Regions from separate parts of the Bacillus aquiflavi genome, predicted to be linked through region 2. Evidence: riboswitches for the same ligand, from Rfam matches in the RefSeq annotation. Region 2 holds a riboswitch; the other holds the start of a gene.
The links. A riboswitch is a leader RNA that binds a small molecule or an ion and turns the genes downstream of it on or off. The one in region 2 is predicted to bind FMN.
Positions count from the first base shown of each region.

Region 1: linked by a shared signal. The riboswitch ahead of K6959_RS10130 (ECF transporter S component) and the one ahead of ribD (bifunctional diaminohydroxyphosphoribosylaminopyrimidine deaminase/5-amino-6-(5-phosphoribosylamino)uracil reductase RibD) in region 2 are both predicted to bind FMN.

Region 1 covers NZ_CP082780.1:2,107,392-2,114,903, reverse strand. The annotation lists gene K6959_RS10155 (hypothetical protein) at 1-329, shown strand, start outside; gene K6959_RS19150 (M23 family metallopeptidase) at 510-794, shown strand; partial or broken gene K6959_RS20015 (peptidoglycan DD-metalloendopeptidase family protein) at 813-1,436, shown strand; gene serA (phosphoglycerate dehydrogenase) at 1,613-3,187, opposite strand; gene K6959_RS10135 (inorganic diphosphatase) at 3,433-3,930, opposite strand; FMN riboswitch at 4,369-4,505, shown strand; gene K6959_RS10130 (ECF transporter S component) at 4,662-5,234, shown strand; gene K6959_RS10125 (DoxX family protein) at 5,800-6,096, shown strand; gene K6959_RS10120 (FeoA family protein) at 7,141-7,392, shown strand; partial or broken gene K6959_RS10115 (FeoB small GTPase domain-containing protein) at 7,382-7,512, shown strand, end outside.
Region 2 covers NZ_CP082780.1:1,569,941-1,577,452, reverse strand. The annotation lists gene K6959_RS18990 (SDR family NAD(P)-dependent oxidoreductase) at 1-734, opposite strand, end outside; gene ribH (6,7-dimethyl-8-ribityllumazine synthase) at 1,030-1,497, opposite strand; gene K6959_RS07790 (bifunctional 3,4-dihydroxy-2-butanone-4-phosphate synthase/GTP cyclohydrolase II) at 1,518-2,711, opposite strand; gene ribE (riboflavin synthase) at 2,729-3,382, opposite strand; gene ribD (bifunctional diaminohydroxyphosphoribosylaminopyrimidine deaminase/5-amino-6-(5-phosphoribosylamino)uracil reductase RibD) at 3,383-4,483, opposite strand; FMN riboswitch at 4,619-4,766, opposite strand; gene K6959_RS07775 (hypothetical protein) at 4,971-6,116, opposite strand; gene K6959_RS07770 (hypothetical protein) at 6,180-6,506, opposite strand; gene K6959_RS07765 (hypothetical protein) at 6,753-7,328, opposite strand; gene K6959_RS07760 (alpha/beta hydrolase family protein) at 7,346-7,512, opposite strand, start outside.

The DNA.
Region 1 (7,512 bases), 540 kb from region 2:
ATATTCAGAATGCCTTTGAAGATATGGAACAGCCGATACCTGAGTACGAACTTATGCAATCGATTTCTGAAAATATAAAGATTGAGCGCATTGTTGAGAAGGATCAATTGTTAATTATTTATTTAACAAAAGATAGCCAACTAGAAAATGACGAAAATACAGTATATTCAATTGAAGCCATTTTACTGACTGCAAAAGATTTTGGCTACGATACTGTTAAATTTGAAAATGCTCCAATTGAAAAAATCGGACCTTTTAACTTATCTGAACCAATAAAAGTACCATTATCGCCAAATAAGCGTTTTCTTGCAGAAAATCATAAAAAATAAAATGTCTAACAATATATCAGCCGAAATGGCTGTTTTTTTTTCATATAAAAGGGTTTAAACACGTAATAATAACAGCAGTGCTTCTTTCTTTTGTACATTTCTTAAAAAAATAAGTTCTAGTCGGCGTTAAACCATCATATGAATTAAAAAGAGAGTACAAGCTAACTAAGGAGGAAAAAAATGCGGGATTATTTAAAAAGGTTCTTAATTGCAGGAATCGTGGCTTTATGTGTCAGTTTGCTTTTTCTCGGCGGAAAGCACTCTCAAGCAGAAACGATTGAACAAAATGCGAATTGGATTTGGCCTGCAGAAGGGATTATTACAGATATATTTGGTACAAGGAGCGGAACTCATAAAGGGATAGATATTGGCGGTGGGCTTGGATCACCCATTTATGCTGTTGATGATGCAACTGTTAGTAAATCCTATTACTCTGAAAGTTATGGCCATGTTGTTTTTTTATAGCATGATAAAGGGGATTATGAGACGGTTTATGCTCATTTAAATAAACGAAATGTAAATGATGGTCAAAAGATTCATCAAGGTGAAGTAATCGGTGAAATGGGGAATACGGGACATTCTTCTGGGGTACATCTTCATTTTGAAATTCACCAAACGAATTGGACTTATAATAAAGAAAACGCAATTAATCCAGCTGTCATCCTCGGTGGTGTTGAGGTTGGACAGGAAATACAAGTAACAAAGCAAGCTAGTGTTGAAAAAGCAACAACGCAAAGTGATTCTGAACAAATGAATAGACAACAAGAAGTTACAGTAGCAGAAAAAAAAGAAGCTAAACTAACTGAGGAAGAGGCAAATACGGATAAAAATGCTTCCATAGTTACAACTCGATTAAATGAGTTTTATGAGGATAGGAGTTCAACAGAAGAAAAGAGGAAACAAGAAATTGTTGAGATAGAATATGAGGTTGTATTAGGCGATACATTATGGGGGATTGCAAAGCAACATGATGTAACAGTAAGGAGTATCATGGAAAGAAACAAATTGCAAAGTGATCTTCTTATTCCTGGACAAAAATTAACGGTCGTTTTATTAAAGGATCATGTTTATACAATCAATACATCTATTGAAGAGATAACGAAATGAAGCGGGGAGATTCTCCTCAAACGTTAATTGTTCAGGCGAACAATCATTGTACGGAAAAAAGTCGAATGAAATATTGAGGGTATAGAATGCTTCTAACGGGTTTATTCCTCAAATAATAGCCGTCATAAAAAGAAATAAAAGTCCGAAGCTGGGCAAGCTCCGAACTTTTTTAATCATCATAATAAAATAGAATTAATTGAAACGATATCATCTAATTGTAAAAGTGTTTTAATATTCTCTTCTGAAAGAGGTTTATCAAATGATAAGATCATAATTGCTTCTCCGCCTACTTCTTTTCGTCCAACTTGCATTGTTGCAATATTTATACCATGATCGCCAAGTATTCTTCCAACACGGCCAATCACTCCAGGACGGTCCATATGTTGAACGTAAAGTAAATTTCCTTCAGGTAAGAAATCAATATTAAAATCATTTAAAAAGACAATTCTTGGACCATAATGATCAATAAATGTACCGCGAATTGTAAATGAATGTCTTTCGCCTTTACCGGTTACAGTAATGCAGTTGGCGTAACCGTACGTGTTTGTAGAGATTTTTTCTCTTACTGTCAAATGTCTTTCTTTTGCTGCAAGCATTGCATTGACTTCATTTACATGAAGGTCGATTCGATCTTTAAAAAATCCAGAAAGTAATGCTTTTGTTAAGTAATTTGTTTCCAAGTCAGCGACAGTTCCAGAAAAAGTTACATTCAGTTCATTTATTACTTCTTTCATACATTGTGACAAGATGGCTCCCATTTGTTTCGCCAAATGATGAAATGGACGAATTTTTTCGAATACATCTTTGGACATTGAAGGTAAGTTGATTGAATTAGCGACCGGTTTTCCTTCTAAAAATAATCTCACTTCATCAGCAACTTGAGTCGCAACATTTAACTGTGCTTCTTTTGTTGATGCTCCAAGATGAGGTGTAAAAATAACATTATCATATTTCAGTAAAACGTGTTCTCCAGGCGGTTCTGTTTCATACACATCTAAGGCGGCACCAGCAACGTGACCGTTTCCGATATATTTCGCAAGTGCTTCTTCATCAATAATACCGCCGCGTGCACAGTTTAAGAAGTAGACACCTTTTTTTGTTTTGCTGATATTCTCTTCATTAATTAGCCCTTTCGTTTCATTTGTCAATGGGGTATGAACGGTAATAATGTCAGAATTGCCGAGAAGCTCATCTAGTGTATTTGGCTGTATTCCTAATTTTGCCGCTCTTTCTTTTGTAAGGAATGGATCGAAAACACGAACATTCATCCCAAATACCATTGCGCGTTTAGCAAGTTCTGAACCAATTCTCCCTAATCCGATAATCCCAAGTGTTTTACCATATAATTCAGTACCAACAAACGCATTTCTTTTCCACTCAAGGTTTTTAATTGACTGATGCGCTTGTGGGATGTTACGCATTAATGACGCCATCATTGCAAATGTATGCTCTGTAGTTGAGATCGTGTTGCCATCAGGGGCATTAACGACGATAATTCCGTGTTTTGTCGCTGCATTAATATCAATATTATCAACACCAACGCCCGCACGGGCAATAATTTTTAGACTCGGCATTTTTTCAAGTAGCTTCTCATCAACCTTTGTTGCACTTCGAACTAAAAGGGCATCAATCTTATCTAGTGGGACTGTTGGATCATCTGTTTTCTTTTGAATAATGTCTACATTCTCCATTTCTAATAATGGCTGTAAACCAACTTCATTAATTGCATCTGCTACTAAAACATAATACATTAAATTTGCACCTGCCTGTAAGAAGTAATTTTTCTGATTATTTTACAAGACGAATGATTTTATGTCAATTTGAAAAAATGTTCATCTTTTGAATGAAAACGCTTTAAATGCGATAAGGTTCAATAATCTTTACGATAAAAATAAAAAGTATGTTTTTTATAAAAAAAAAAAAACAATCTTTTTAATCTATACATTATAGATCACCTTTTTAAAAAAAGAGGAAAATTTCAAGTGAAAACTTCTCTTTATTTATGCTGCTGATAACGTACTAAGCATTCTTCAATTAAATTTGCGGCTGCTTCGGGACCTTCCCAATCACCAACTTCTGTTTTTTTTCCTTGCAGATCTTTATAATGTTCGAAGAAATAAGATATTTCTTTTAATTTATGCTTTGGAACATCTTCAAGCGTATAAATATCATCAAAACGAGGGTCATTGACAGGAACCCCAATTAACTTTGCGTCTTCCTCGCCACTGTCAATCATATTTAAAAAGCCAATGACGCGAGTGTGAATAATACACCCTGGGAAGGTTGGATTTGTCACGAGAACGAGAATGTCCAGTGGATCACCATCTAAGGCAAGAGTATGCTCTAAGTAGCCGTATTCTGCAGGATAAAACATTGGGGAAAATAATACTCGATCTAATTTAAATATTCCCCGTTCTTTATCGAACTCATACTTATTTTGGCTTCCAGTTGGAATTTCTACAAAAGCTTCCACGATTTTATTATCAAAAGCCATGTTTGCTCCTCCTTTAATGACTAAAACGATGTACAGCTGCCTTTTAATTATAGTGGAACAGTAGGTAAGTCGCAAACAAGTCAGTTGCCGAGCGAATTTTCTTCAATTGAAATGTTACATTATAAATGATAAATATTTTTGTCAGGATAAGTTTAGAACAAAAAAAGAACTAAAAAACGATTCCGATTCTCAAATAATTACTTAATGTTTTTACTAATTTTAACTTTTAATTATATTTTAAATTACTTTTAGTCTCACATCCTTTTTAGTTTGTTGAAAGGGTCCTTCAGCTTATATATTAGGAATAAATTTTTAGATTTATATAAAGTTGCTTCATATGAAAAGCGTTAAAGGATGCTGAGATAAAGGCTTTGCTATTTGTTTTCTGTTTTAGTATAATGAAATTTAAATGATAATAGTTTTATAAAATGATATATGATCTATCTTCGGGGCTGGGTGAAATTCCCGACCGGCGGTGAAAAGTTAATTCTTTAAGCCCGCGAGCTCTTTGTATAAGAGCAGGATTTGGTGGAAATCCAAAGCCGACAGTACAGTCTGGATGGGAGAAGATGGAGGTTCTGCGAACGTTCAAAAATACTTTTAATGAATGTTTATTAAGCGTGCCTTTAAAAATCTCCCTTGAGTTAAGTGACTCAAGGGATTTTTATTTAAAGGAATGCTTTTGCTGAACTTTTCTTCTTACGAGATGGATCTCAAAAGGAGAGAGGAAGATGAAGAAGTTAAGTATTAAGGCGTTTACAGCGGTTGGAATGTTAAGTAGTATTGCTTATGTTTTAATGATATTAAACTTTCCGATTCCACCATTCCCGGTCTTTCTTGAAATTGACTTTAGTGATATACCCGCTTTAATAGCAGCGTTAATTTATGGACCAGCGGCTGGAATATTAGTTGAAATTATTAAAAATATTTTAGATTATTTTATGAAAGGCAGCCCAACTGGAGTTCCAGTAGGCCACATTGCCAACGTTATTGCCGGTATAACATACATTTTACCGACATATTACATTTATCGAAAGTTTAAATCAAAAAAAGGGATGACGATCGGGTTAATGGCGGGAACGATTATAATGGCCATTTTTATGAGTGTATTAAATTATTATGTCATTTTACCAGCTTACACTCTGTTCTTGAATGCACAAGCGATGTCGGCACCTGAAACGCGGCAAATGGTTGTTGGAGCCATTTTACCTTTTAATATCGTAAAAGGCTTTTTTATCACAATTGTATTTATGCTTTTATTTAATAAACTGTCAAACTGGATCAATAAACAAGCTTCTTATTAGAATATTAAAATCATACTAACATAAGTAGTACAGACCTAGACTAAGGTTTGTACTACTATTTTTTTTAGTAAAAAAAATGAAGGAAAGTCGAATGGCCTTGGAACCTTAAAATCCATACAAAAAAAAAGGCTAACTCCACACACTTAATTGAATCAGTCTAGTATGCTTGGTCTAAAGAGATCGTGTATAAGAAAATGGAATCGATAAGACACTGTAAAGACTTCGATGATGGGCTAAAAGGGAGAAGAAATCATGAAAAAGGTTGTATTTTTGGTGTGAGTATGGCAAGCGTAATGACGGTTATAAACAATTTAATAAAAAGGATTTGTGAAGATCTAGAGGCAACTAGTTGCAAATTTTGCAACTTTAATAATGTGTTTATGATGTCTATATTTTAAACTGACATTATTTCAAAGTAAACCTTCCCTTTTTTAAATAAGCGATAAGAAATCCATAGTTTGGTATATTTTTATTCCATTGGATTCATATACTTATTCAAAAGGGGGTAATTACAATCAGTTGGATCCGTTATATTGTTGCCTATGTTTTTATTATTTCAGGGCTGATGAAGTTCATAAGTCCAGAACTGGGGCAAGTTTTTATAAGCCTCCCATTACCAAGCCCGATGAGCACTATGTATGTAATCGCACTCATCGAAATGATTTGCGGCATTTTTATTCTATTTAATAAATGGACAAGAATCGCAACGATTCCATTAATGGTGATTATGTTAGCCGCTTTATTGTTAACTAAGATTCCTACTTTGCATTCCGGTTTCATTCAATTTGCTTTTAATGCCCGTTTAGATATTGCTATGCTCGTATTATTGTTTCTTATTTTTTCACAATCTTCTAGAGGGTGATCTAAAACGTTAAACCTTAAAGACATCCCCATACACAAAGTTGTGTATCACTAGCATTGGATGATTGTGATTAAATTAATTAAATATTAATATTCACCATAATTTTCTTGTTTTAAAAAAAGAGAAACGAGGTTCTTATATGACCTTTTAACCATTTATTTATAATTAAATTCATCTCTACTTAGTTAACATGCTTATTTGGCTTCTTTATCTTTCTTCGAGTTTTTACGATCGCTAATTTCTGACTTTGGAATCTATTATCATTCTTTTGATATCGAAAAGCTTGAAGCTGTTGAGGAGACGTAGTTTATAAAACACCTGTCATCACACAAAATATCTTATTGATCACGAAATGACACCTCTATTACCATACACTAGACCACTTTACAAAATAGCGATTTCTTTCGAATATACGAATATGTTAATAATGAACACTTTAATTGTTACATCTGTCCAGCAGGTAAGATTTTGACGTACTCGACTACGCCGAAAGAAGAACATAGTCAGTATCAATTACCAAAGCAGATTTGCGCCATTTGTCCATTTCTGGAGCTGTGGACACAGAGTATGGATCATCAAAAAGTGGTGACACGTCATATTTGACAAGAGTAAATGGAGGAAAAAGCTCATCTTCATCATCACAAAGATGTAAAACCTATATAATTCGCTGATTCGAAAGAAAAGCATGGTATGCGTAGATCAACGTTAGGGGGACTCAGGCAATCCTTGCTTTCGTTAAATATAAAATTTAAAAACATGGCCAACTAGACTTGGAAAGTTCCATTCATGGTGCAATAAATGAGACTAAGAGGGGCCTAGTTACTTGAAGATAGATCGAAAAATCCAAAAAAGTTGCCAAAAAGAGGTTCGGAATGTACTGTTCCGAACCCTTTTTGTTTACAATTTGTTTTTTTGTGAACTTTTTTAAGAGAAAAAAATATTTTTATTGACATTTTAGAATGAGGGGAATAAGATAAGTATAGATATTTGCCTATGACCAACTTATATGTACTAGCCTAATAAACTTTGGGGGTTGAAAATATAATGACAGAAGCAAACTTGTTTCCTTTATCTGATGCAGAGGTAGGCTCCCGTTTCTTAATAAAAAAAATAGACATAGACGGAATGATGCGAAGACGGCTTCTAGATTTAGGATTTGTTCCTGGGGGAGAAATTATCGTTTTACAAAAAAGTCCGCTTGGAGACCCTGTTGCTTATCGTGTTAGTCAAACAACAATTGCTTTAAGAAAAGAAGAAAGCTCAAAAATTTGGGGGACGATATTATATGGATTTTAAAAGTATTGAATATACACTTGCTTTAGTTGGAAATCCAAATACGGGAAAAAGTACTTTATTTAATGCGTTAACCGGTTTAAAACAGCATACTGGTAATTGGCCGGGGAAAACAGTTCTTCA
Region 2 (7,512 bases):
GTTTCTTTGACTACTAACTCCTCAACTTCTAAAACGGAAACTCCCCTGTCAAGAATAATTCCAGCATTATTCACAAGTACATCCAATCGGCCATACTTATTTGCTATTTGATTTATTATCTCTTCGATGTTTCCGCTATCATTTACATCGATTACTTGCAGATCCGCCATCAATCCATTACTTCTAAAGTCCATTACAACTTTTTCTCCCTTTTCTGCATCTCTACATCCGATTAGGACATGGGATCCTTGTGAGGCTAATTGACGGGATATCTCTCGCCCAATCCCACGATTTCCTCCTGTAACTATAGCAACTTTATGATCTTGTTTGTTTACTAAATTAATCATTTTACCGATCTCCGTATTTGATTTGTTTTTTAGATTTTTGACTATATCCATAAGCTGAGACTCTGCTTTGCGTAAGTTCTCAAATTGTTCCCTAATTTCAGTTAGTTTCAGTTCACCCTTTCTGATACCATTTTGGATACAAGCTTCTTTGTTTTCATCCCATGAACAGTGAAACAAATCAGCAATTTCATTAGTTTTTAAACCCATACTTAGATAAAACTGAATCATTCGAATCTGTTCAATATCGATTTCGCTATATTGACGATACCCATTATCTAACCGATTTGGCTTCAAAAGTTGTTTTTCTTCGTAATACCGCAGAGACCGAAGACTTACACCCGTTTTCCGAGCTAATTCACTAATATGAATGATAATCACTTCTTTCACATGTCTTAATTTAGTTTTACTATAAACCTTCACATCATGTGAAGATCAAGTATTTTATTCAATGAATAACAAATCAAATAAAGGTTAATGTAAATGTTTACAGTGTGATCAAACAACTTAAATAAAAAAGTATTCAGATCTCGTATGAGCACAATTCCACACGATAATCTGAATACCCAAAAAAAGCAGGCCAAGCATTTATCATGATTAACCTTTTGATTTATAAACAAAAAGCTGAATAAAAAAATGACAGATTCCCAAATGGGTAAACCTGTCATTTTTTTCCTTTGCAAAGTTATGCTAATTGGCGATATAAGTTTGCCATTTCGATTGCTCCGACTGCTGCCTCCCAGCCTTTATTTCCGGCCTTCGTACCTGCACGCTCAATCGCCTGCTCGATCGTATCCGTTGTTAATACCCCAAAAATAACAGGAATTCCACTCTGCATACTTGTTGCTGCTACTCCTTTTGCCACCTCACTGCTAACGTATTCAAAATGCGGAGTAGCTCCTCTAATAACTGTTCCTAAAGTAATAACAGCATCAAATGAACCAGATTCGGCAAATTTTTTTGCTGTTAACGGAATCTCAAATGCGCCTGGAACCCAAACGATTGTTACATCTTCTTCGTTTACTCCGTGTCTTTTCAGCGCATCCTCTGCTCCGCTTAACAATTTACTCGTGATAAATTCGTTAAATCTTGATACTACAATTGCTACTTTTAACCCTGTCCCTACTAAATGACCTTCTATTGTTTTTTTCATTTTTTCCACTCTCCCAAAAATTATAAATGAAGTAAATGTCCTAGCTTTTGTTGTTTTGTTTGTAAATAACGTTTATTTTCTGCTTTAAATGGCAGTTCAAGAGGAACCCTTTCTATCACTTCTAATCCGTAGCCATTTAAGCCCGCAATTTTGCGCGGATTGTTTGTTAATAAGCGCATTTTAGTAATTCCTAGTTCACGAAGGATTTGTGCTCCAATCCCATAATCTCGTAAATCAGCGGCAAATCCCAATTTATTGTTTGCTTCAACTGTGTCATAGCCCTCCTCTTGAAGCTTATATGCTTTTAGTTTGTTAATAAGTCCAATTCCTCGGCCTTCCTGTCTCATATAAAGAAGGACACCACGGCCTTCTGCTTCAATTTGGGTTAGCGCTGCTTCAAGCTGTGGACCGCAATCACAGCGGTTTGAACCGAACACATCACCTGTTAAACATTCCGAATGGACCCGCACTAGTACAGGTTCGGCTCCAGAAATATCACCTTTAATAATAGCAACATGCTCCTTTTGATCAATAATCGATGTATATCCGACTGCACGGAATGCTCCGTATTCAGTGGGTAATTTAATTTCAACTTCTCTTTTGACTAGTGAATCTTTTTGCATCCGAAAATGAATTAAATCTTTTATCGTAATCATTTTCAAATTGAACTTTTTCGAGATTTCGATTAACTCAGGAACTCTCGCCATCGTCCCGTCGTCCTTCATAATTTCACAAATAACACCTACAGGCTTTACACCGCAAAGCTTTGCCAAATCAACGGCTGCTTCTGTATGACCAGCTCTTCTAAGGACGCCCCCCTCTTTTGCGACGAGTGGGAAAATGTGACCTGGCCGTCGAAAATCACTTGATGTTGAATTTTCATCAAGAAGCTTCTGCACTGTTAACGAACGTTCAAAAGCACTAATTCCTGTTGTCGTGTCTATGTGATCAATACTAACGGTGAAAGCCGTTTCGTGGGCATCAGTATTCACCTCAGTCATCGGCTTTAAGGCAAATTTTTGTGCCGTGTCAGAATCAAGTGGAACGCAAATTAGCCCACGGCCTTCCTTTGCCATAAAATTAATCGCCTCAGGAGTTGCAAACTCACCTAATACGACAAAATCACCTTCATTTTCTCTATCTTCATCATCGCAAACGATAATCGGTTTTCCTTTTTTTAATTCCTCTAGTGCTTCTTCAATCTTATGGAACAATTTTTGTCACCCTTTCGTTATGCAAAACCATTTTCCTTAAGGAAGTCAACTGTCATTTTACTTTTATGAGTGGAATCTTCAGTTTTTTTCGCAAGTGCTAATTGAACATATTTCGCTAACATGTCAAATTCAATGTTCACTTTGTCACCTATATTTTTCATTCCTAAAATGGTTTCATTTGCCGTGTGAGGAATGAGCGAAACGGTAACAAATTCATCATTTACACCAAAGGTTGTTAATGATGTTCCATCAATCCCGATTGATCCTTTCTCCATCACGTAAGCTTGCCCTGTTTCAGGTATACTTATGTCAATGTAAATAGCATTTTCTTTCGCTTCTTTTCGTAAAATGACACCTGTTCCATCAATATGGCCGGTAACAAAATGACCTCCAAATCTGCCGTTAGCCGCAAGTGCCCGTTCAAGGTTTACGAAAGAACCATTTTTTAAAGACGCTAAAGATGTTGAATGAAACGTTTCTGGCATAACATCGACTGTAAATAATTGACTAGAAAAGCTTGTTACGGTTAAGCAGACACCATTCACGGCAATGCTGTCGCCTAATTTTACATCCTCTAATATTTTCATCGCTTGAATCGTCATCTGCAATGAGTTTCCATTTTTTATTATTTTTTGAACAGTGCCGATTTCTTCAACTATTCCTGTAAACATTTATACATCACTGTCCTTTTCTCTCGGTATTGCTGTAATCTTTAAATCAGATCCAATCTTTTCTATAGAAATAAATGTTAATTTTTCTGCTTCCTTCATTACAGTTGCCCCATTCCCACCGATCACAGGAAATGACTGTTTACCGCCAATGAGAAGGGGTGCAACATAAAAGATGATTTGTTGATACACTTGTTCCTTTATAAAGGATGCGTGCACTTCCCCTCCTCCTTCAACGAGTAGGGACATAATGTTTTTCTTTCCTAATTCAAATAATACGTCTTGGAGAGAGATTGTTTTACTTGAAAGGGAAATGACCTCAACTCCTTTTTGTTTTAAGGCGTATTTTTTCTGAGTATCAATATTTTCCCCTGTGATAATAATTGTTTTAGCTGAACGATCTTCGACAATACGGGCGTTAAGCGGTGTCCGCAATTGTGTATCTAATATAATTCGATTGGGATTTTTTCCACCTCGGGGTAGTCTGGTGGTTAGGAGTGGATCGTCTGTTAAAACTGTGTTAATGCCAACAAGAATGGCATCATGCTTATGCCTTAATTCATGAACGTCTAACCGCGCTTCCGATGATGTAATCCATTTGCTATCACCAGAGCTTGCTGCTGTTTTACCGTCTAAAGAAAGCCCAGCTTTCAGCGTAACAAAAGGCTGTCTTGTTTTAATAAAGTGGAAAAAAGGTTTATTCATGTTGTCTGCTTCACCTTTACATAAACCTACTTCTACTTCAATTCCTGCACTTCGTAACCTTTCGATCCCTTTTCCTGCAACTAGCGGATTCGGATCTTGTGTTGCGACTATGACTCTTTTAATGCCCGCTTCAATAATCAGCTCGGTACATGGAGGTGTTTTACCATGATGGCTGCAAGGCTCCAATGTAACATATAAATCTGAGCCACTCGCCTCAACACCAGCCGCACGGATTGCATGTACTTCTGCATGCGGTGTCCCAGCTCGTAAATGAGCCCCCATCCCTAAAATATTTCCGTTTTTTACAACTACTGCTCCAACTAACGGATTCGGACTAGTTTGGCCCTCAGCTGCCCGAGCAAGTGAAAGAGCAAGCTTCATATATTCATACTCTTGCATCGAAATATCCATCCCGCCTTTTTATCTTTAGTTTTTACGCAGACAACAAACGAAAACCCCCGTATAGACGAAGACGGGGGTAATGAAAGCATGATGGAATAGACGTTAAAAAAGCTATTTTTTAACGTTTCTCACTCATTCCTTCTCCCATCCAGACTTTTACTGTCGGCTTTGGAATTACACCAAATCAGCCGTTTTTGAACGTTCAAAAACGGGTCACGGGCTGAGAGGAATTCTCCTCATTACCGCCGGTTGGGAATTGCACCCGACCCCGAAGGAAAAACTATTCAATTATAGAAAGTGCTGACCGCCATTAAAATTATATTAAAATCGTTCATGTTTTAATATTCTACTAAAAGCTTGTCAGTCTTTAATGGTTTAAATTTTAACAGCATCATAATAAAAAAGCAAGTATTCAAACTGTTATAAAATACAGATCATCAATCGTAATCTTTTTTGTTTCACCCCAATGCACTCCTCCTTAACTTTAAAACCAATCTAAATCAACGACATAAGCTGTCGGATTCTTTTTATCCTTCTGCAAATCAATGATGACGTTAGTTGAACCGGCATTGCCAACGATAGGGGCATGATAACTTAAACTTAGGATTATAAAATCCTTATTAAAATATAAGATATGTGCATGTTTTACACCTGCAGCACTTTTAAAGCCCGACTCTTTCGCTATTTTTTTAAAACTAATTTTGAATTCCGCTTCGTACGCGTCGTTACCGGCCATATAGTTTTCAATTGTTTGAATCCGTTGAATGCCGTCGGATAAAGGATCTTCTAGCCCATTAATATACACATATTTGCCATCTTCACTTAAATAATCTTCTTCACCAATTTCTTTTAGCTGCTTATCTTTTCTGTCATATACGAAGCGATGTCTGAAAGACTTTTCATACCTATGATCATTCTTTACATTAGAGAATAAATCATGAAATTCATCGAGTTCTCCGCTAGCTAACGTTTTATTAAATGTCGCTGGATCGGTACTTGTCGGTACGATACGCGATAAATCTTGTTTAATAAAAAGAGCAATAGATTTATTTAATTTTTCTTCCGGATTTTTATTTACTAAATATATAACGAAATGATCATCATTCACACTAAAAAGATTAAAAATTAACGGATCTTCAGGGTTGAGTTTAAATTTTTCCATAAGTTCAGGTAAATCTAATATTGTTTCTTTCTGTCTTGTTTTAACGTACAATTGATTTTTCTCCTCTAACTTTAATGTTGGGAGGTTGAATTCATCCTTATTCGCGATTTGTTGTTCTATTTTATCTGTTAATTCATCATTTTCCCATAAATTATAAAAGGTTTTCTCTACATCTTTTGTATAAAATAACGGTTCATAAAATGTTTTTAAGTCATCTTCCTTATTGTAATGAAAAGAAATTTCTTTATCATCTCTACTTCCATTACTTTTTGTATACACATGTATCCCATTAACGTCATACAAAAAATTATATCCGCTCCCCGGCAGCTTACCCCTTAAAAATTCAGACAACGCTGGGCTATCCTTTGTTGGAAAGCCTTTTTTATATGTCACTTTACTAGCTCCACAGCTGACAAAAAAGAATGAAGAGATGAGCAATATACTTATCAGTACAGCTATTTTTCTCAATCTACTCACCCCACTACTCTTGTTGTGTTTTATTTATTTGCCCTTCAAAATTTACACACTTCATTAATAAACACTCATATCTAGCTCTACTATGTAGGCTGTCGGGTTCTTTTTTTCCTTCTGCAAATCTATCATCACATTAGTTGAACCGGCATCTCCAGCAATAGCTGCATAATAATTTAAGTTTAAAACAACATAATCTTTATTAAAGTAAACAATTTTAGCTATCCCTACATCTACAGCACCTTTAATGTCACCCTTTTTTGCGATTTTTTTAAAACTAATTTTGAATTCCGCTTCGTACGTGTCGTTACCAGCCATATAGTTTTCAATTGTTTGAATCCGTTGAACTCCATCTTCCAGTTTTCTTTTTGCTCCATTAAGATACACATATTTGCCATCTTCACTTAAATAATCTTCTTCACCAATTTCTTTTAGCTGCTTATCTTTTCTGTCATATACGAAGCGATAGATGAATGTTTTTTCAAACCTATGATCACTTTTTACATTAGAAAATAAATCATGAAATTCATCAAGTTCTCCGCTAGCTAACGTTTTATTAAATGCCTCTGGATCGGTACTTGTCGGTACGATACGCGATAAATCTTGTTTAATAAAAAGAGCAACATATTTTATTTAACTTTTCTTCCTGATTAAAATTTTTAAATATACAATAAAATGATCATCATTCATATTATACAGATTAAAAACTAACTCATCATCTGGCTTAAGTTTAAATTTTTCCATAAGCTCAGGTAAATCTAATATTGTTTCTTTCTGTCTTGTTTTAACGTACAATTGATTTTTCTCCTCTAACTTTAATGTTGGGAGGTTAAATTCATCCTTATTAGCAATTTGTTGTTCTATCTTATCTGTGAATTCACCATTTCCCCATAAATTATTAAAGGTTTTCTCTACATCTTTTGTATAAAATAACGGCTCATAAAATGTTTTTAAGTCATCTCCATCATGAAAATGAAACATAATTTCCCTATCATCTTCATTCAGATTTATTCCTGTATATACATACATCCCATTAACATCATAGAGAAGATTATAACTACTACTAGCCATCTCACCTCCTAAAAATTCAGACAACGCTGGGCTATCCTTTGTTGGAAAGCCCTTCACATATATGACTTTATTTCCACAGCCAATAAGTAGGAGTGAAGAAATAAACAACATGCAAATGACGACAGCTTTTTTTCTCAACCTTTTCACCCCTTTGCTTACTCTTGTTGTGTTTTATTTACTTTTTTAATTAATTCGATAAACTCCTCATTCTCTATTTCATAAATATGAGGCGGCTTCGTGGGGCGAAACCCTCCTCCATCAACTTTATATGATAAACGCTGATCAATTAACGCTCCTAAGGACTTTGCTTGTTGACTTTTTA